DNA from 3 places in the Marinococcus sp. PL1-022 genome. Region 3 is predicted to be linked to each of the others. Evidence: predicted binding sites of a transcription regulator. Region 3 holds the regulator's gene; each other region holds the start of a gene.
What was found. The regulator CtsR, encoded in region 3, represses protease genes until heat stress. The targets are predictions, from matches to a motif close to ATGGTCAATAAAGGTCAAACA.
Positions count from the first base shown of each region.

Region 1: the regulator CtsR is predicted to act here: its motif matches at 3,636-3,656, upstream of SIC45_RS15190 (ATP-dependent Clp protease ATP-binding subunit).
Region 2: the regulator CtsR is predicted to act here: its motif matches at 5,034-5,054, upstream of clpP (ATP-dependent Clp endopeptidase proteolytic subunit ClpP).

Region 1 covers NZ_JAWXCX010000001.1:2,968,941-2,975,833, reverse strand. Annotated here, with positions in the region: gene SIC45_RS15195 (NAD(P)/FAD-dependent oxidoreductase) at 59-1,108, opposite strand; gene SIC45_RS15190 (ATP-dependent Clp protease ATP-binding subunit) at 1,300-3,480, opposite strand; gene SIC45_RS15185 (hypothetical protein) at 3,880-4,185, shown strand; gene SIC45_RS15180 (MFS transporter) at 4,173-5,420, opposite strand; gene SIC45_RS15175 (aspartate aminotransferase family protein) at 5,643-6,893, shown strand, end outside.
Region 2 covers NZ_JAWXCX010000001.1:416,344-423,236, reverse strand. Annotated here, with positions in the region: gene SIC45_RS02205 (phosphoglycerate kinase) at 1-810, opposite strand, end outside; gene gap (type I glyceraldehyde-3-phosphate dehydrogenase) at 1,034-2,041, opposite strand; gene SIC45_RS02195 (sugar-binding transcriptional regulator) at 2,115-3,161, opposite strand; gene rpoN (RNA polymerase factor sigma-54) at 3,449-4,819, opposite strand; gene clpP (ATP-dependent Clp endopeptidase proteolytic subunit ClpP) at 5,152-5,730, shown strand; gene SIC45_RS02180 (HPr family phosphocarrier protein) at 5,780-6,037, opposite strand; gene whiA (DNA-binding protein WhiA) at 6,209-6,893, opposite strand, start outside.
Region 3 covers NZ_JAWXCX010000001.1:2,538-9,430, reverse strand. Annotated here, with positions in the region: gene clpC (ATP-dependent protease ATP-binding subunit ClpC) at 1-1,351, opposite strand, end outside; gene SIC45_RS00035 (protein arginine kinase) at 1,382-2,446, opposite strand; gene SIC45_RS00030 (UvrB/UvrC motif-containing protein) at 2,446-3,015, opposite strand; gene SIC45_RS00025 (CtsR family transcriptional regulator) at 3,030-3,494, opposite strand; gene SIC45_RS00020 (MgtC/SapB family protein) at 3,635-4,345, opposite strand; rRNA gene rrf (5S ribosomal RNA) at 4,451-4,567, opposite strand; rRNA gene SIC45_RS00010 (23S ribosomal RNA) at 4,633-6,893, opposite strand, start outside.

The sequences.
Region 1 (6,893 bases), 3.0 Mb from region 3:
CACCTCTTTGATTAATTGATGGCCGTCAGTGTTTTCCTAAAGCATTCAAACGGCTGTTTTACAGCTGTTTGGAAAGAAGATTCTTTTGAATTTCCTGATTTTTTTCTGCGAACCGCTCGTTGTGGGAGGATACCATAGCTTTTGCACCGGCCCCGGGCTCAAGAAACTGCTTGACGCTGTTCGCAGCTGAAGCGCCCTCCACAAACGCACCGGCAATCAGATGGACCTTTCCCTGGTGATTGGTAATATCGCCAGCAGCAAATAAACCTTCGATATTAGTACCCATCTGCTCGTTTACGAGGATTTTATTTTCTTCTGTCTGCAGCTGCAGGTTTTCAAGAAGCTCGAACTCCATCTGGAAACCGTGGTTCACGATGACAGCATCCACTTCTTTTTCCATGCTTTCGTTGGTCTCAAGATTTGTGCAGAGCACCCTTTCGATAGCTGTGCCTTCGTCGTTGCTGTGAAGACCCGAAAGAGCAAAAGGCGTCTGTACATTTACATCGGAGTCTTTCATTTCCTGAACGTGCCGTTCATGACCGCCGAACTCATCGCGCCGGTGCACAACTGTGACTTCGCTTGCGATCGGGCAGAGAGCGTTAGCCCAATCGACGGCAGAGTTGCCGCCTCCGGAAATCATGACCTTCTGGTCACGGAATCGCTCAAGCTGCTGAACGGTATAATGCAGATTCGAAAGCTCAAATTTTTCTGCGCCTTCGATGTCGAGCTTTTGGGCATGAAGAATGCCGTGGCCTACAGCAACAATAACCGTACGGGAATAATAGATGCCGCCTGTTTCTGCCTCAAGACGGAAAAGTCCGGCCTCATCCTTTTCCACGTGAATAATTTTTTCGTTTGTAGTAATTGCCGGGTGGAACGTTTCTGCCTGTGCCACCAGCTGATCCATCAGCTGTTTTCCGGAGGAAGGAGGCAGGCCGCCAACATCCCAGACAATTTTTTCAGGGTAGGCGTGAATTTTTCCGCCCAGGTCTGGCTGCGCTTCGATGATATGGGTGTCGAGCGCCCGCATCCCGCAGTAAAAAGCAGTATATAAACCAGCAGGGCCGCCGCCGATAATAGTAACATCATGTATGTGAAAGTCAGACAAGGTGTCCAGCTCCTTTAGTGATAATCGTTATCAATTACATTGTACGCTCTTTTTGTACAAAAGTAAAAGGAAGATGGTAAATAGCTTTGAAAACAAAAAATGTTCCACGTGGAACAAAAGGGTTCATCATAGATGTTCTTAAGTATAAAAAAAGCCCTGCAGCAGCTGCCGCAGGGCTTTCCTTTATAGAATTATTCTTTGGCGGAGGCGGATGTTTGTGCATTGGCTACCTGGATCTCATTGTCGTTCACCGTGATAGTAATGCTTTGCACATCCTCCTCTTCAAGCATGAGATCAGCAATGCCGTCTTCTACTTTTTCTTCGATTACGCGGCGAAGAGGGCGGGCACCGAACGAAGGATCATAGCCTTGATCGGCCAGCATGCGTTTTGCATCCTCAGAAACGGTAACATCCAGTCCCTGCTCGCTGGCTGCCTCTAAGATGTCTTTGAGCATGAGGTCTACGATGGTAACAAGATCTTCGCGAGCCAGTTCTTTGAAGCTTACAATGCTGTCGAAACGGTTCAGGAATTCCGGACGGAAATAATCGCTGAGGGATTCCATGATTTTTGGTTCTACCTGGTCTTTGTCTCCAAAGCCTACCGTCACGCGCTTCATTTGCGAGCCGGCGTTTGAAGTCATAATGATGACTGTATCCTTAAAGCTGACCTTGCGTCCCTGACTGTCAGTCAGGCGGCCGTCTTCCATGATCTGCAGGAACATATGCTGCACATCAGGGTGAGCTTTTTCAATTTCGTCCAGAAGAATGATGCTGTATGGCTTCCGACGCACTTTTTCTGTCAGCTGGCCGGCTTCATCGTGTCCGACATATCCCGGTGGTGAACCGATAAGCTTGGAAACAGAATGTTTTTCCATATACTCACTCATGTCGAGGCGGATCATTGCTTCAGGGTCGCCAAACATTTCAGAAGCGAGGGTTTTGGACAGCTCTGTTTTCCCGACGCCGGTTGGGCCGACAAACAGGAAGGACCCAATTGGACGGCTGCCGCGGCGAAGACCGGCACGATTTCTGCGGATCGAGCGCGCGACTTTACTTACTGCTTCTTCCTGTCCGATCACATTTGCATTCAGACGTTCAGGCAGATCGCGCATTTTCTTTTGTTCATCACGCTGGAGGCGGCGAACCGGAATGCCTGTTTTATTTTCCACGATCATCTGGATCGTTTCTACATCAACGGTTGGCGTTTCTTTTTGAATATTGCCGTTTTGTTCGGCTTCCTTAACCTGCTCCTGCAGCTTGGCCTCTTCATCACGAAGCTTAGCTGCTTGTTCGTAATCCTCCTGCTGAGTAGCACGCTCTTTTTCCGCAGCAATCTGTTCGAGGCGGCTTTGCAGGGATTCGCTGTCATCGTCGCTGTGAGCGAGATTTATTTTGGAGCCTGCTTCATCCATTAAATCGATTGCTTTGTCCGGCAGGAACCGGTCCTGTACGTAGCGGTTGGATAAATTAACGCAGGCTTCAAGCGCTTCATCAGTAAAAGCTACATGATGGAATTTTTCATAGTTTGCCTGCAGCCCTTTTAGGATCGCTACACTGTCTTCGAGGTTTGGTTCGTTCACCATGACCGGCTGAAAGCGGCGTTCAAGTGCTGCATCCTTTTCAATTTTACGGTATTCCGCAAGCGTAGTTGCACCGATCAATTGAATTTCTCCGCGGGCCAGTGCCGGTTTCATAATATTGCCGGCGTCTGAAGAGCCTTCTGCCGAACCTGCACCAACGATTTGGTGAACCTCATCAATAAAGACGATGACGTCCTGACGTTCCTGCAGCTCTTTCAGCAGCTGTTTCATGCGTTCTTCAAACTGTCCGCGCACCCCGGTATTTGCTACGAGGGAGGTGACGTCGAGCAGGTAGATGCTCTTGTTTTTCAGTTTGTTTGGTACGTCGCCTTCTGAAATGCGGAGGGCGAGGCCTTCGGCAATGGCTGTCTTACCGACACCCGGTTCACCGATCAGAACCGGATTGTTTTTATTGCGGCGGTTCAATGTTTCAATGACTCGTTCGACTTCTTTATCGCGGCCGATGACCGGGTCAATGAGTCCGGCGCGTGCAACGTCAGACAGGTTTTTACCTAAATCGTCAAGAAGGCCGCCGCTCTGGCCGCCGCCAGACTGAGCCTGTTCCTGACCCTGGCTGGAGCCTTGTTCTGCTCCGCCGCCCATCATATTGTTGAAGAATTGGTCAAATGGGGACTGGGAGCCGCCGGAGCCGCCCTGGCCGGATGGCTGATTCATGCTTTGACGGATTTCTCTATAGCACCGTTCACACAGGTGCATTTTTTGATGACTTCCATTAACATTCATGTTCAGTTCAATGCGTGCTGGACGCTGTTCGCAATGTTCACATCTCATCATACTGAACCGAACCTCCTTATTTTAAAGTAGTATTTTTGACGTGTGCATCGTTCATATTTATCTTCGTAAGGTCAGAATTATTTCGTTGACTTTGACTATCTTTGACCTTGTAACAGTATTATATACCCGCTTTCTGTATAATGCAAGAAATAAATTTGATTTTCTCTGACCAATTGATTTACACCACTATAGTAGGAAATGGAGAAGAGAAATTCAAGAAATATGCTTGATCATTAATTGTGAGAAACAGTAAAGAATGTATTAACGTTTTTGCGAAAGTCTAAACATTTCTGACCAATAAAAAATATCGAGTGGGGGAAGGTAAAAGCAGTGAAGGATTATCTGGGAAAAAGGGAAAGGAAAAGAAACAAAGCTTTTCAGAAGGGACGGTGCCAAATGAGAAACAATAAAAAGCGTTCAGCCGCCAAAACGTATAGGCTATCAGAACCCCGTCATTTGTTTGGAGAAAGCCGCCCGGTGCCGAGAAGAACGTTTTCTGTTGGGCGCGTGCATTCGGTGGAGGGAGGACGAAAAGTTGAAAACGGGAATCCGGTGGAAGCAGTGACCGTGGCCGGAGAGCTGAAGGTAAAGCTGTTCCGGTGGACACTGCTCCGTGTGGATATCCCCTCGCTTACAGTCCAGCTGCACCGGCCGAAAAATGAGCGGATAATGATTCGAAGGCACGGGGATCAGGAAGCATAAGCTTGTCTGCTCTTTTTTAATGGAAGGCAGAGCCGGTAGCTGATAAAGCCAACAGCTCCCAGGAGTATGAACAGTGTCGACATTCCAGCAGCAGGAATGACGGCACTTGCTGTAAGCATAAAACTGCTGAGAAGAAGAGCGGTATTATACATCATTGATTCCATTGCCATATAAGAACCGCGTGAATCATCGTGAACGATGCCGGCGAGGATCGTCTGGCGGACGGGAATATAAATGATCTCCCCCAAAGTAAAGGCTGCAGCAGCCAGCAGGAGGACTAAAAACGAAGTGCTGAATCCGAAAAAACCAAAGGCGACAGTATAAATGCCGAGACCGGCGGCCAGAACTTTTTTATAATCGAGGGAAGAAACCCGGGCCGAAACCGGCATAGTAAAGAATACAACGCCGAGGGTGTTAATGAACATGATAAGGCTGAACATTCGTACGCCCGTGAGTTCAAACCCTCCCAGCACCATATGAAATTGTTCGTCCAGACGCACGGCCACGTATTTATCCAGCTGAAATTCCAGGCTGGCAATACACACGGTCCCTATCAAAAAGAAAAGAAAGCGGCGGTCTTTCATTACGGCTGCGTACCGCTTCCATATAGTGAGTGGTACCTGAACCTTCCGGGAGGATTTTTCTGGAAACGAAGCGGTCTGTTGTTTTTCCTTTAATTTAAAGGCAACGACATACCAAATACATATGCTCACGAGAAATAAAGCAACAAATAAATAAAAGCGCCCGCTTTCGAAAAACAGTCCGCCAATAACTGCCCCAAAGGCGTAAGCTACATTACCAAGCCAGTAGGCAATCTGGTAAACGTAAGGGCGTTCTGCTTCAGAGCTGTAATCGATAATCATCGCTTCGGATGGTGGATCGGCGGCATTAAAACAAGCGTTAGCGGTAAGAAAAGCTGCAAATGTAAGCCATACAGATTCAAATAAGGGAGAGCTTGCCAGTGCCATAACACCAAGGCTTAATACCTGCAGCCCCTGAGCAGTAACAATAATACGCTTTCGGCCGATGACGTCCGATAAATGCCCGGTCCATAAACCAATTCCGATGCCAGCGGCCATAGTAAATGCGAGCAAAAGCCCGGCGGTGCCGGCTCCAAGATGACTGCTGAAATACACTGCCATAAACGGAAGAATGGCCATCAATACAAATTCCATAGAAAAATCAGTAATAAGACGTATTTTAATGTTTGTGTGGAGTCCTTGGAATTTAGTCAACGCAGATCTCTCTTTTCCAATAATAATGAAGTATAAAAAAGATAATACCTAAATATGGAAATATTATCAATGTGTCTCCTGCATCTTTTAAAACATGAAAATCACGGACTCTGGCTTTAAGCTCCCTTTTCCCTGAGTCTTTTCTTTTCAGGGCGGACGTGAGAAGATCACGGTAGACAGCATTTTGTATGCGCTGACATTTTAAGGGAAAGGGTGACTTTGATGACTTGGGAACCGGAAGAGATGAAGAAAAGAGATGAGGAAAGCATCTGGCATGCCATGAGGCCTTATAGCCCGGGAGGAGGAATGGTTGTAGAGAAAGCGGACGGTTCGTATGTGACAGACGTGGACGGCAGGGAGTACCTTGATGGCATGGCTGGTCTCTGGTGCGTAAATGTCGGATACGGACGGAAAGAAATTGCTGATGCTTCGTATGAACAGATGCTGAAGCTTCCATTCTATCCTTTAACACAGAGTCACACTCCAGCTGTGCAGCTGACCGCAAAGCTTGATGAATGGCTCGGTGACGGCTACATGTACTTCTTTTCCAACAGTGGATCGGAAGCAAATGAGACTGCTTTGAAGCTGGTGCGTCAATATTTTCAGCAAATAGGTGAAGGCAGTCGTTATAAAACTATATCACGCTACCGCACCTATCACGGAAGCACGCTTGCCACAATGGCGGCAGGAGGACAGACGCAGCGGAAATACCGTTACGAGCCGCTGCCGCCGGGATTTGTGCATGTAACGCCGCCGGACCCGTACCGGAAGCCGGAAGGCCAGAGCGATGAGGAGTACAGCCTGGCTTGTGCAGATGAAATTGAGCAGGCTATTTTGTGGGAGGCGGAAGAATCGGTAGCGGCGGTTATTATGGAGCCAATCATAACCGGCGGCGGGGTGCTGATTCCAGAAGCCTCCTATATGAAACGGGTCCGGGACATCTGTGACCGATACGGCGTTCTTTTAATCAGCGACGAAGTTATTTGTGGCTTTGGACGGACCGGGAAGCGATTTGGATTTATGCACGCAGATGTAAAGCCGGATATTGTAACGATGGCGAAGGGCATCACAAGCGGATATATGCCGCTGTCTGTAACCGCCGTGCGAAAGGATATGTACCAGGCATTTACCGGCAGTGAAGCCTACGACCACTTCCGCCATGTGAACACGTTCGGCGGCCACCCAGCAGCCTGCGCAGCAGCAGTGAAAAACCTGGAAATCATGGAGCGGGAAAAGCTGGTTGAACGATCGGAGAGAAAGGGGAGGGAGCTCCTGGAGGCGTTAAAGGAGCTGGAAGACCTTCCCTACGTAGGACAGGTACGTGGACGTGGACTTTTGGCCGGCATTGAAGTTGTCGAAGACAAAACGACTAAAAAGGCGGCACCGGAAAAGCTCGTGAAGCAAATTCTTGCAGGCTGCAAAAAAGACGGAGTCATTGTTGGAAAGACATCTGATATTGCCAGGCACCATAAC
Region 2 (6,893 bases), 410 kb from region 3:
AACAATAACATCCTTTGGCATATAAAAGTTGACGCCTTTGTCTTTAGCCTTCTGCATGAATTCTCTCGCCATTTCAAGCTTATCTTCTTCAAGCATGGACTGGCCGATTTCATATCCCTGCGCTTTGACAAACGTGTATGCAAGTCCGCCGCCGATAATAAGGTTGTCCACGATATCGAGGAGATTATCGATCACGCCGATTTTATCTTTTACTTTTGCTCCTCCGACAATTGCTGTAAACGGACGATCCGGATCCTCAAGCGCCTGGCCGAGCACATCGAGTTCCTTTTCCATCAGCAGTCCGGCTGCGGAAGGGAGATGGTGCGCCACTCCTTCGGTGGACGCGTGGGCCCGGTGCGCTGCCCCGAATGCATCGTTTACGTAAATGTCTGCAAGGGATGCTATGTTTTTCGCCAGAGTTTCATCATTTTTTTCTTCGCCTGCTTCAAATCGAAGGTTTTCCAGAAGCATGATTTCTCCGTCCTCTAGGGATGCCGCTGTCTGCTTCGCCTGTTCGCCGTATACTTCGTCGACCTTTTTCACGTCAACATTCATAATTTCGCCAAGACGATTGGCGGCCGGTCCGAGTCGAAGCTCTTCCACTGCTTCCCCTTTTGGACGTCCGAGGTGGCTTCCGAGAATGACGCGTGCTCCCTGTTCGGATAAGTATTGAATTGTTGGTACAGCTGCACGAATCCGTGCGTCATCCGTAATGCTTCCGCCTTTCATTGGTACGTTGAAATCAACGCGGCAGAAAACGGTTTTGCCCTTCAAATCTAAATCGCGGATGGATTTCTTATTTAACGCCATTGCCAAACCTCCCTTAAATTATCTTCCTCATCTATCATAACAAAAATCTGCACTTCCGTTCTTTACCCGCCGCAGAAAAAACTGGAACGTCTATTTTTATTATTGCGGCGGCCTGAACGGAAATACCGGATTTTTGACGGGCCGGGTGCTGGCCCCCTCTACACCCAAAAAAGGGAGGAAGAAATAATATTCTCCTCCCTTTCTCAAGTATTAAACGAATGATTTACAGTTTTTTGCCAAAGCTTGCTGCGAGGTCCACAACACGGCTGGAATAACCGAATTCGTTGTCGTACCAGGAGATTACCTTAACCATGTTGTCCTGCATAACGAGTGTCGAAAGAGCGTCTACTGTGGAAGAATAGGCGCTTCCGTTGTAGTCCTTCGATACGAGCGGCTCTTCGCTGTATCCAAGAATGCCTTTGAGTTCGTCAGATTCAGAAGCTTCTTTCAATGCGTTGTTCAATTCGTCTACTGTTACGTCTTTGTCGAGCTCTGCCACGAAGTCCACAAGGGAAACGTTTGGAGTAGGAACACGCATCGCACCGCCGGTAAGCTTGCCGTCGAGCTGTGGAAGCACAAGGGCTACTGCCTGAGCGGCACCTGTAGTTGTCGGGATGATATTTTCAGCACCAGCGCGGGCACGGCGAAGGTCCTTGTGCGGGCCGTCCTGGATCTGCTGGTCACTCGTGTAGGAGTGGACTGTGTTCATCAGACCGCGTTTGATGCCGAATTTTTCGTCCAGCACTTTGGCTACCGGAGCCAGGCAGTTGGTTGTGCAGGATGCGTTGGAAACGACTTTGTGCTCGTCCGGCTTGAATTCGCCTTCGTTAACACCGACAACAAATGTTGCGTCTACGCCTTTAGCAGGTGCGGAAATGATAACGTTTTTCGCGCCGCCCTCAAGGTGTTTTGCTGCCTGGTCGCGCTGCGTAAAGATACCTGTGGATTCAACAACGATTTCAGCTTCTACGCCTTTCCAGTCAATCTTTGCAGGATCTTTTTCAGAGAAAACAGTCAGCTTTTGGCCATTGATGGTAAGGTTATCGCCGCTTGCCTGGATTTCTGCATCAAGCGTGCCGTGAACCGAGTCGTATTTCAAAAGATGTGCAAGTGTATCAGTGTCTGTCAGGTCGTTTACTGCTACTACTTCAACATCCGGGTTGTTCAAAGCTGCACGATAAACGTTACGTCCAATACGTCCAAAACCGTTAATACCAATTTTTGTTGCCATAATAATTTTTCCTCCTTGGAATATAAATAATTGTGAAAGCTACTGCAGCATAATGCGGCAGGTATTCTGCCTGTTACTCAGTTGCCTCCGGTGCATTGCTTTGATTCAGCATAGCTTTGGCTGCACCCTCATCGGTGATCAAAATGCTGCTCGGGCGATAGCGCATATAAGCGTCAATCGCCTTTGCCTTGCTTGAGCCTCCGGCTACTGTGATCACTGTCTGATCCGGCCGGAGCTCGTCCCACTGCAGGCCCACCGTATTTTCCCGGTGCACCACTTTTCCGTCCTGATTAACATAATAGCCAAACGACTCCGCGACCGCCGACTCTTCCTCGAGCCTGCTGCGCAAAGAGGCGCTCGTTGTCCGCCGCCCGGCCATCGTTTTTGCTTCCCCAATGCCGTGAACGACAAGCGATGCTGACTTTAACAGCTCAAGCACTTCCTGCACTCCGGGCTCCTGCATCAGCGACCGCCTCGTATCCTCGCTCAGCTGATCAGGTACATGAAGCAGCCGGTACGAGGCCTCGGCTTTCATTGCCATCGCAGAGCTGATGGTGTTGGCCTGGATCTCCACCTTCTCCCCGAGACCACCGCGGGCCGGTACAAAGATGGTATTGTTCCACTTTGCGTCAGGTACCATCATATCAGCTGCTGAAGCTAGCGTAGTGCCTCCGGCTACTGCTATCACGTCCCCGGGGCTGACACGGTTTTTCATCTGCTGTACCGTGGCCCGGCCGAGTTCTTTTTTCACTACCGGAAGCTCATCGCTGTCCCCTGAGACGACGATAACCTTCGAAACGGACAAGTAGCCTGCCAGCTTCCGCTCCAGCTCCTCGAGCCCAAAAGCATATTTGACTGTATGCTCGAGTCCTTCAAGCAGTTTATTTCCTTCTTCTGTTAAAAGCATCCCTGCGCTTTGAATCAGGATAAGTCCCTGCTGCTTTAAAAAATCAGTTTCACTGCGCAGAACCCGCTCTGAGGTGGATAGCTGAGTGGCAAGGGTTCTTCTTCCAATCGGCTGCATCAGGCGGATGTATTGCAAAATGCGGTACCTTTTCCCTAATGTTTCGAGTACATCAGGCTGCAGCTTCCTCTGCATCTCCAATACGTCACGTAACATACTGCTACACCACCGAACCTGCGGCAGCAGCTTATTTCAAGCCACTCCTCATCATTGATGTTTATTGTTCCATGCGGGACGATACAGGTCCCGCAGAGACATTTTCTGTCCCGCTCATTTTATAAAAAAATGAACGCTTTGTTCACAATTTCATTGTAGCAATCTATATTTGGAAAATCAACGCAAATGTTCTCCACGTTTTTTATGCTGACTTATACTTTTCTATTACCCGGATTCCACTTATTATATGCATAAAAATCCTCCCTTTTCCGAAGAGAGGATTTTGGCTATACCGGCTGTTTCCGCTGGGAAGAGGACGGAATACGAAGCTCTGTTCTGTATTTTGCCACCGCCCGCCTTGAGATCGTACACTGCTGCTCTCGCTGGAGCAGATCCGCAAGCTTCTGGTCTGAAAGAGGCTTTTCTTTATTTTCGTCTTTAATCAGTTTTTTCATCATAGCTTTTACTCCAGTGCTTGAAGCATCTTCATCCGGGCGGGTGATTTTTGAAGAAAAGAAATGCTTCAGTTCTATGAGACCGTGAGGCGTCTGCATATATTTCCCACTCGTCGTCCTTGAAACGGTGGATTCGTGCACATCCGCCTGTTCAGCCACCTCCCGCAGCGTCAAAGGACGAAGCTTTTCTTCGCCGTATTTTAGGTACTCGCTCTGCGCTTCGACGATCACCTCTGATACTTTTTGAAGCGTCTGCTGGCGTTGTTCCACACTTTTAACAATCCATAGAAACTGCTTATATTTTTCCATAGCGTACTGCCTGGCTTCTTCATCGGTATCCTGATTTAAAAGGCGCCAGTATTTCTCATTCATCTGGAGCTCTGGAAGCCGGTCGTTCAGAATGGTAACAGCCCATTCTCCGTCAATTTCCTCCACGCGCACATCCGGAGATACGGAAATTATTTTCTCCTGCCGGTAAGCCTCCCCCGGATACGGGGAAAGCTTCTGCAGGCATGTATAGATTTCCTGGAGCTGCTCTTTAGTGAGCTGATACTTTTGCTGCAGGTAGCGCCATTTTTTCGCTCCCAGCGCTTCGAGGTCTTCGGCCACGACCTGATCAATATACGGATCTGTATCCAGGCAGCGTTCAAGCTGCAGCAGAAGACATTCTTTTAAATTTCTGGCCCCAACCCCTGCCGGCTCGAGCTGCTGAAGCACCGAAATATACTGATTGCTTTCTTCTCTTTCCACGCCGAATTTTTGTTCCATCTCCCATTCAACTTCCTCTAAGTACCCGCGCTCGTCCACACTTCCGGCTAAAAACAAAAGTATTTCCCGTTCAGTTCCACTATAAGAGCCGCAGGCAACCTGCTCCCTGAGTGCCTCCTCGAGGGTTTCTCCCGCCGGCTCTCGCCAGTCCAGCTGTTCCCCGGCAGATGCCGGATTATGGACCGGAGCATCGGGCCGGGAGGATGCAGAAAGCGAGGACCCATCAGTTATAGAAGGGAGCGTTAACTCCATTAGAGGGTTTTCCAGTGCCTCGTCCTGCAGATAGTCGGATAATTCCTGCGAGGAGAGCTTCAACAGAGCAATTGCCTGCTTTAACTCCTGCGTCATCACCAAACTCATTTCCTGCTTCTGCTGCAATTCAAGCCCTAAACCCATCATCTCCACCTCCATTTTGAAAACGCTTTCTTTCATCATATCATATTTTTCTTCCGTGAATCGATCCCTTTTTCTTGTTCACTTACTGTCATTATATAAAAATAGACTTGGGCATTCTATTTGTTTGTCAGATGATTTTTCATCTAAATTACGATTTATAACGAAGTGAAACATTTGCACGAGACGTTTATGTTTGTGAAAATAAAGGGAATGGAAGTTGGCGTGCAGCCATATGGAATTGGGTCAGACTTTTTATTTGACCTTAATTGACCAAAGCGTTATGATAATAACAGCAACGCGGAAGGAAAAACTATTTTCCATACAACTACCATGAATGTAGGCATACATTTCATTAAAGGAGGACGCTTTTCATGAACTTGATACCAACAGTTATTGAACAAACCAACCGGGGCGAACGTGCATACGATATTTATTCGCGTTTGCTGAAGGACCGCATTATTATGCTTGGCTCAGGCATCGATGACAACGTAGCCAACTCGATCGTAGCCCAGCTTCTTTTCCTTGAAGCCGACGATCCGGAGAAGGATATTTCTCTTTATATCAACAGTCCGGGCGGCTCCATTACAGCCGGCATGGCTATTTATGACACAATGCAGCACATTAAACCCCAGGTTTCTACGATCTGCGTCGGCATGGCAGCATCGATGGGTGCTTTTCTTCTCACTGCCGGCCAGGAAGGCAAACGTTATGCCCTTCCAAACAGTGAAGTAATGATCCACCAGCCGCTCGGCGGCACACAGGGACAGGCTACGGACATTGAAATTCACGCCCGCCGCATCATCAAAATGCGTGAAAAACTCAATCAAATCCTTGCAGACCGCAGCGGCCAGCCGCTTGAAGTCATCGAGCGCGACACGGACCGTGATAATTTCATGAGCGCAGAACAGGCAAAAGAATACGGTCTTGTTGATCAGGTTATGGGACAATAGGATACAAAAAAGTCAGGACGGCGTCATGCCATCCTGACTTTTTTTATGTTCACATTTCTTTTTTCATAAATTCCGTCAGCGATTCGGCGGCTTCCTCTTCATCGGCTCCTTCAGCTAAAAGCTTTACGGAGGCGCCGGTACGTACAGCGAGGCTCATAACGCCCATAATGCTTTTAGCATTTACCTTTTTATCATCCTTTTCAAGAAAAATATTGGAATGAAACCGGTTTGCCTCCTGTACGAATAATGCTGCCGGCCGGGCCTGAAGCCCTGTACGCAAATTTACTTCCACTGTTTTTTCGACCATAGTTATTATCTTCCTTTCTCTATCTGTCTTCAACCGGTACCCGCTTTTCATGTACACATAACGTAATTCAATTTGGAACGTTTTTCAAGCAAGCGCTTTAATGACTGGTGTAATACGGCGCCTGCAGGAACAGAAGAACCCTCTGCTGCCACAGGCGCCTGCCTTTAGCAATTAAATTTTTTCCGGAATTGGCGGCTTTCCAGCCTGGATGCGCTCGGCGATCTGATCAATCTTGCGCAGCCGGTGGTTCACCCCGGATTTACTTACCTTGCCGCTCGGCACCATTTCCCCGAGCTCCTTCAGCGTGACGTCCTGGTGCTGGACACGCAGAATGGCCATTTCCCTGATTTTTTCGGGAAGGTTTTCGAGCCCGACCTCTGCCTGGACAAGCTGAATGTTTTCCACCTGCCTCAGCGCAGCTCCTACGGTTTTGTTTAAGTTCGCTGTTTCGCAGTTCACCAGGCGGTTCACCGAGTTGCGCATATCTTTCATAATCCGTACATCTTCAAAATACAGCAGAGCCTGGTGGGCACCGATGATATTTAAAAACTCGGTAATTTTTTCACTTTCTTTAATATAAAGAATGTAACCCTTTTTCCGTTCAAGGCTTTTCGATGTGAGCCCGAATGTTTCCATCAGCTCCCGGAGCGCCCGGTTGTGCTCTTCATACATCGAATAAATTTCCAGATGATACGAGGACGTTTCCGGATGATTAACCGATCCGCCGGCTAAAAAAGCTCCGCGTAAATACGCCCGGCGGCTGTCCGTGTCCGGAATCACATCCTTCGCAATCGAACGGTTAAACTGGTAGCCGTTTTCCATAATGGCAAGGTCACTCAGCATTTCCTTCGTTTCT
Region 3 (6,893 bases):
CGGAATCACGGAGCGAGGCCGCTTTTTCGAATTCCTGGCTCTGCACGGCCGCATCTTTTTCCTTGCGTGTTTCTTCGAGATTCTGCTCAAGTTCTTTCAGGTTCGGCGGCGCTGTGTAAGAACGCAGACGCACCCGTGAACCGGCTTCATCGATTAAGTCGATCGCTTTATCCGGGAGGAAACGGTCCGAAATATACCGGTCGGATAATTTCACTGCCTGTTCAATCGCTTCATCCCCGATAGTTACCCGGTGGTGGGCTTCGTAACGGTCTCTCAGACCGGCAAGAATTTGAATAGATTCTTCAAGTGTCGGTTCATTCACCTGAATTGGCTGGAAACGACGCTCAAGCGCAGCATCTTTTTCAATATATTTCCGGTATTCATCCAGAGTGGTAGCACCGATGCATTGAAGCTCTCCACGTGCAAGTGACGGCTTCAGGATGTTCGAGGCATCGATTGCACCTTCTGCGCCGCCGGCCCCGATTAATGTATGCAGTTCATCAATGAACAACAGCACATTTCCGGACTGACGGATTTCTTCCATTACCTTCTTCAAACGATCTTCAAATTCACCGCGGTATTTCGTGCCGGCAACTACAGTACCCATATCGAGAGTCATAACCCGTTTATTGCGGAGCGTTTCCGGCACTTCATTGGAAACGATCGACAACGCCAGGCCTTCAGCGATAGCTGTTTTACCTACACCAGGCTCCCCGATAAGAACCGGGTTGTTTTTTGTCCGGCGGCTTAATACCTGAATAACACGTTCAATTTCCTGGCTTCTTCCGATGACCGGATCGAGGCCTTCTTCTTTCGCTACTGCCGTCAAATCCCTTGCTAAACTGTCAAGAGTCGGGGTGTTGGCACTCCCGCCTGCTCCTGGAGCCTGCTGGCTGCCAGAGCTCGAAGCTCCTTCATTGCTTCCGAGAAGCTGAAGCACCTGCTGACGGGCTTTGTTCAGACTGACACCAAGATTATTCAGTACCCGGGCTGCAACGCCTTCCCCTTCACGAATTAGGCCGAGCAGAATGTGTTCTGTGCCCACATAGGAATGGCCAAGCTTTCTTGCTTCATCCATGGAAAGCTCAATAACTTTTTTCGCCCTTGGGGTATAATGAATTGTTTTCGATCCCTGCTGACCTGTGCCTATAAGGGTTTCCACCTCCTGCTGAATCTGGTCTGTATCCAAATTCAGTGCCTGCAGAGCTTTGGCAGCAATACCCTCACCTTCACGCACTAAACCGAGCAGAATATGCTCTGTTCCTATATTATTATGGCCAAGGCGGATAGCTTCTTCCTGAGCTAGCGCCAATACTTTTTGCGCTCGTTCTGTAAAACGGCCGAACATCATGTTGCACGCACCTCCTACGCATTGGTGAATCTATAATTCAAGTTTTATTCTTTCACGGATCACATTTGCCCGTCTTATATCTGCTTCTTCCTGAGTCAGTGATTCTCCTGCATACTGTTCAAGAAAACCAGGCTGAGTCAGTAACATAAGTTCATTTAAAATATTACCCGAAATCCCTTTGATTAAATCCAGATCGATACCAAGTCTTACGTCTGACAAACGATTGGCCGCCTCTTTGGTCGTCATCGTGCGGCTGTATGCAAGGATACCGTAAGACCTGAACACCCGGTCTTCGAGCTTTACCTTTGAAGAGCTAAGAAGGGATTCGCGTGCATGGCGTTCTCTTTGAATCACCTGCATTACTACACCGCGAAGATCTTCGATGATATCTTTTTCAGATTTTCCCAGTGTCATCTGGTTGGAAATTTGAAAAAGGTTGCCGAGTGCTTCACTGCCCTCTCCATAAATACCTCTCACGACCAGACCAAGCTGGTGAATAGCCGGAAGAATACGGCTAAGCTGATTGGTCCAGACTAAAGCGGGCAGGTGTACCATTACTGAAGCTCTCATACCTGTACCCACATTTGTCGGACAGCTTGTTAAGTAACCGAGCCGTTCGTCAAACGCATAGGTGAGGTTTGCTTCCGCCCAATCATCCAGACGATCAGCTTCATTGTAACATTCTTCAAGCTGCATGCCGTTACTCAGACATTGAAGACGCAAATGATCTTCCTCATTAACCATAATACTGATTGATTCATCGTTATTCAAAAGAACAGCACTATGTTCCATGTTTTTTATTAAATACGGGCTGACGAGATGCTTTTCCACCAGTACCTGCCGTTCATTCGGGCGAAGCTCATTCATGTTCAACGCTTCAAGAGAGCCTACTTCTTCTGATTGATTCAACAGAGTGGAGGAAGTGTAGCGCAGAAGTGTTGCACTTGCTTCTTCTGAAGCAAACACAGGGAAGGGGTACTGCTCTATATTACGGGCAAGCCGGACCCTGGTGCTAAGAGCAATATCGCCTTCCGGCCCCGGGCCTTCCTGCATCCATGGACTGATCGCTGCTGAAAAAAAGTGTTCGGATGCCATCAGCTGTCTTCCTCCCTTCCCTGAAACTGTTTTTCAAGGGTACGGATTTCATCCCTTAATTCCGCAGCCTTTTCAAACTCTTCATTTTGGACGAGGATGGTAATCTGGCGTTTTTTCTCATCCAGCTCCCTTTGGGCATGCAGCTTTTCATGCCTGTGCTTTGGAACCTTGCCGGTATGATTGGTATTGCCGCTGTGCACCCGGCGAAAAACAGGAGTCAGCTTCGATTCAAATGCGTGATAGCAATGAGCACAGCCCAAACGGCCGGTTTTAGTGAACTGTTTATACGTCAGTCCGCAATTGTCGCATATGAGCGGCCTGGCTGCTTTTTTCGGCTGTTTCTTTTCAGCATTTCCAGCTGTGTTGGACTGATCCATGTTTAATAAGTCCGACAATAAGTCCTGGATTGTATAGCCGCCCGCAGCCGACATGAAAGAATGCTCCGTTTCAGAAGATTCCCCCTGTTCTTTTGCGCACTCTTCGCATAAATGAAGCTCTGTTTTAGCTCCATTCACGATTTTCGTGTAATGCAAAGAGGCCGGCCGCTGACCGCAATTCTGACAGATCATATATCTTCCCTCCCTTATTCATAGCGCAGACTTTCTATCATAGCTTGCATGATCCGCGCACGAACAATATCCCTTTCTTCTGGATACTTTAAGGCCAGTATAGACCTATCAACTGCCGCAAGCATCAAATTTGCTTCACGTTTATTCACGACTTTTTCCTCAAACAAACGCATAATAACGCTCTCAGCTGTTCTTTGATCAATCCCGTGTCCCACAAGATCTGAAACTTGCCGAAGCAGTTCTGCGTGATCTGAAATTTTAGCCCTTGTAATTCGTATATACCCGCCACCGCCACGTTTACTCTCTACTACATAGCCTTTTTCAATAGTGAAACGCGTGCTTATAACATAATTAATCTGGGAGGGGACACACTCAAAACGCTTTGCAAGTTCACTTCTTTTAATTTCAATTAAATCCTGTTCACTCTGTGTTAAAATTTGTTTCAAATAATTTTCAATAACATCAGACATGCTTTTCATTCCCGCGACCTCCTCTCCGCCCCGGTTCGTCTTGCTATTATCAAAAAATTGATTTTGACTATCTTTGACTATAATATATAATATTATTCAGTTGTTTTCAAGCTAGAGAAAGGCAAAATGAAAAATCCGTCCTGTGATAATCAATCATAGGACGGATTCAGCTCTATTTCTTTTATGCTATCTATTTTATATAAAGACTGATACAGTTCTGTTTCAGTCACGCCTCCCGGCAGATGAATTTTAATATAATAATGAAGCAGAGGTGTTTCGTCTTCGTCAAATTCCTTACCCTTTATTTTCTGAACCTGAACCTCCATACTTTCGAGTCGCTGAATCGTTTCGCCAAGCTCGTTAGCTTTTTTATCCATAGCTATAAACAATACGTCTGTATCAGAAACGTTTTTAAACCATTTGTCTACATGATTTAAAAAGATAAGACTTGTCAATACAATGACTGTTGCAGCAATACCAGCAAAAAACATACCAGCTCCTATAGTTAACCCGATAGCAGCGACTATCCAGATGGAGGCAGCAGTGGTCAGCCCCCGGATAGAGGCACCCTGGACTATAATAGTGCCAGCACCCAGGAAGCCAATCCCGCTTATCACATAAGAGGCCAAACGTGAAGGATCATAAGCAACCAGATCACCGTTTTGGTTTAAATAATCCTGGAAGCCAAATAAGGCAAGCAGCATTACTAAGCAGGACCCGGTCCCCACCAGCATATGGGTTCGAAAACCAGCTGGATGGCCTTTCGATTCCCGCTCAATTCCTATTATTCCCGCCAAAAAAGCAGCAAGAATTAAACGAATGAGTATAATAATTGATTCATATTCCATCCACTGCTCCATCTGAATCACATCCTTTCTCTTATCATATCTTATCTTTTTTGCTTTGTTTAAAGCCTCATCATATAAAAAAACCGCCTCCCTCCGAAAAGGGAAACGGTTTAACTCGCCCGGCAGCGATCTACTTTCACGGGGGGAGAACCCCCGGCTATCATCAACGCTGAAGAGCTTAACTTCCGTGTTCGGCATGGGAACGGGTGGATCCTCTTCGCTGTTGCCACCGGACTGGCCCGTCGGGCCCTGACAACCAAATACCGAGACCGCAGCCACTGCCGCGTATCGTGCTGTGCGTGGATAAGACTTCGACCGATTAGTATCCGTCCGCTGCACATGTCGCCATGCGTCCACGCCGGACCTATCTACCTCGTCATCTTCAAGGGGTCTTATCTCCGTAGAGGGGAAAGGTCATCTTAAGGGGGGCTTCATGCTTAGATGCTTTCAGCACTTATCCCGTCCACACGTAGCTACCCAGCAGTGCTCCTGGCGGAACAACTGGTACACCAGCGGTGTGTCCATCCCGGTCCTCTCGTACTAAGGACAGCTCCTTTCACCTTTCCTGCGCCCGCGACGGATAGGGACCGAACTGTCTCACGACGTTCTGAACCCAGCTCGCGTACCGCTTTAATGGGCGAACAGCCCAACCCTTGGGACCTACTTCAGCCCCAGGATGCGATGAGCCGACATCGAGGTGCCAAACCTCCCCGTCGATGTGAACTCTTGGGAGAGATTAGCCTGTTATCCCCAGGGTAGCTTTTATCCGTTGAGCGACGGCCCTTCCATGCGGTGCCGCCGGATCACTAAGCCCGACTTTCGTCCCTGCTCGACTTGTAGGTCTCGCAGTCAAGCTCCCTTGTGCCTTTGCACTCTGCGAATGATGTCCGACCATTCTGAGGGAACCATTGGGCGCCTCCGTTACTGTTTGGGAGGCGACCGCCCCAGTCAAACTGCCCACCTGACACGGTCCCGAGGCCGGATCACGGCCTGCGGTTAGAATGTCGATACCACCAGGGTAGTATCCCACCAGCGCCTCCTCCGAACCTGGCGGTCCGGATTCGATGGCTCCTACCTATCCTGTACAAGTGGTACCCACATCCAATGTCAAGCTACAGTAAAGCTCCATGGGGTCTTTCCGTCCTGTCGCGGGGAACCTGCATCTTCACAGGTATTATAATTTCACCGGGTCTCTCGTTGAGACAGTGCCCAAGTCGTTGCACCTTTCGTGCGGGTCGGAACTTACCCGACAAGGAATTTCGCTACCTTAGGACCGTTATAGTTACGGCCGCCGTTTACTGGGGCTTCAATTCGGCGCTTCTCCCCCGAAGGGGGATAACGCCTCCTCTTAACCTTCCAGCACCGGGCAGGTGTCAGCCCCTATACTTCGCCTTACGGCTTCGCAGAGACCTGTGTTTTTGATAAACAGTCGCTTGGGCCCTTTCACTGCGGCTCCCTGGGGCTATTCACCCCGGGGAGCACCCCTTCTCCCGAAGTTACGGGGTCCTTTTGCCGAGTTCCTTAACGAGAGTTTTCCCGCGCGTCTTAGAATACTCATCCCACCTACCTGTGTCGGTTTACGGTACGGGCACCACGTTCCTCGCTAGAGGCTTTTCTTGGCAGGGTAGGTGCCGGCCCTTCGGGCCCCGTAGGGCCCTCCTGGTCACCGCTTGGCCGTCTGGGGGAGGGATTTGCCGCTCCCCCGGCCTTGCCAGCTTCAACGCGCATGTCCAGCAGCGCGCGGCCGTGCCTGCCTGCGTCCCCCCATCACTCAAATGGAACGGAGGTGGTACAGGAATATCAACCTGTTTTCCATCGCCTACGCCTTTCGGCCTCGGCTTAGGACCCGACTAACCCTGAGCGGACGAGCCTTCCTCAGGAAACCTTGGGTTTTCGACGGAAGGGATTCTCACCCTTCTTTTCGCTACTCATACCGGCATTCTCACTTCCAGGCGCTCCACCGGTCCTCACGGTCCGGCTTCAAAGCCCCTGGAACGCTCCCCTACCATCTCTCCCATGCGGGAGAGTCCACGGCTTCGGTGCTGCGTTTAGCCCCGGTACATTGTCGGCGCAGAGTCACTCGACTAGTGAGCTATTACGCACTCTTTCAATGATGGCTGCTTCTAAGCCAACATCCTAGTTGTCTAAGCAACTCCACATCCTTTTCCACTTAACGCAGACTTAGGGACCTTAGCCGGTGGTCTGGGCTGTTTCCCTCTCGACGACGGATCTTAGCACTCGCCGTCTGACTCCCGGGCAGCAAGTCGCTGGCATTCGGAGTTTGACTGAATTCGGTAATCCGGGAAGGACCCCTCGTCCAATCAGTGCTCTACCTCCAGGACTCTCATACCCGAGGCTAGCCCTAAAGCTATTTCGGGGAGAACCAGCTATCTCCAGGTTCGATTGGCATTTCACCGCTACCCACGACTCATCCCCGCAATTTTCAACTTGCGTGGGTTCGGGCCTCCAGCCAGTGTTACCTGGCCTTCACCCTGGTCATGGGTAGATCACCTGGTTTCGGGTCTACGCCCGCCTACTGCATCGCCCTCTTCAGACTCGC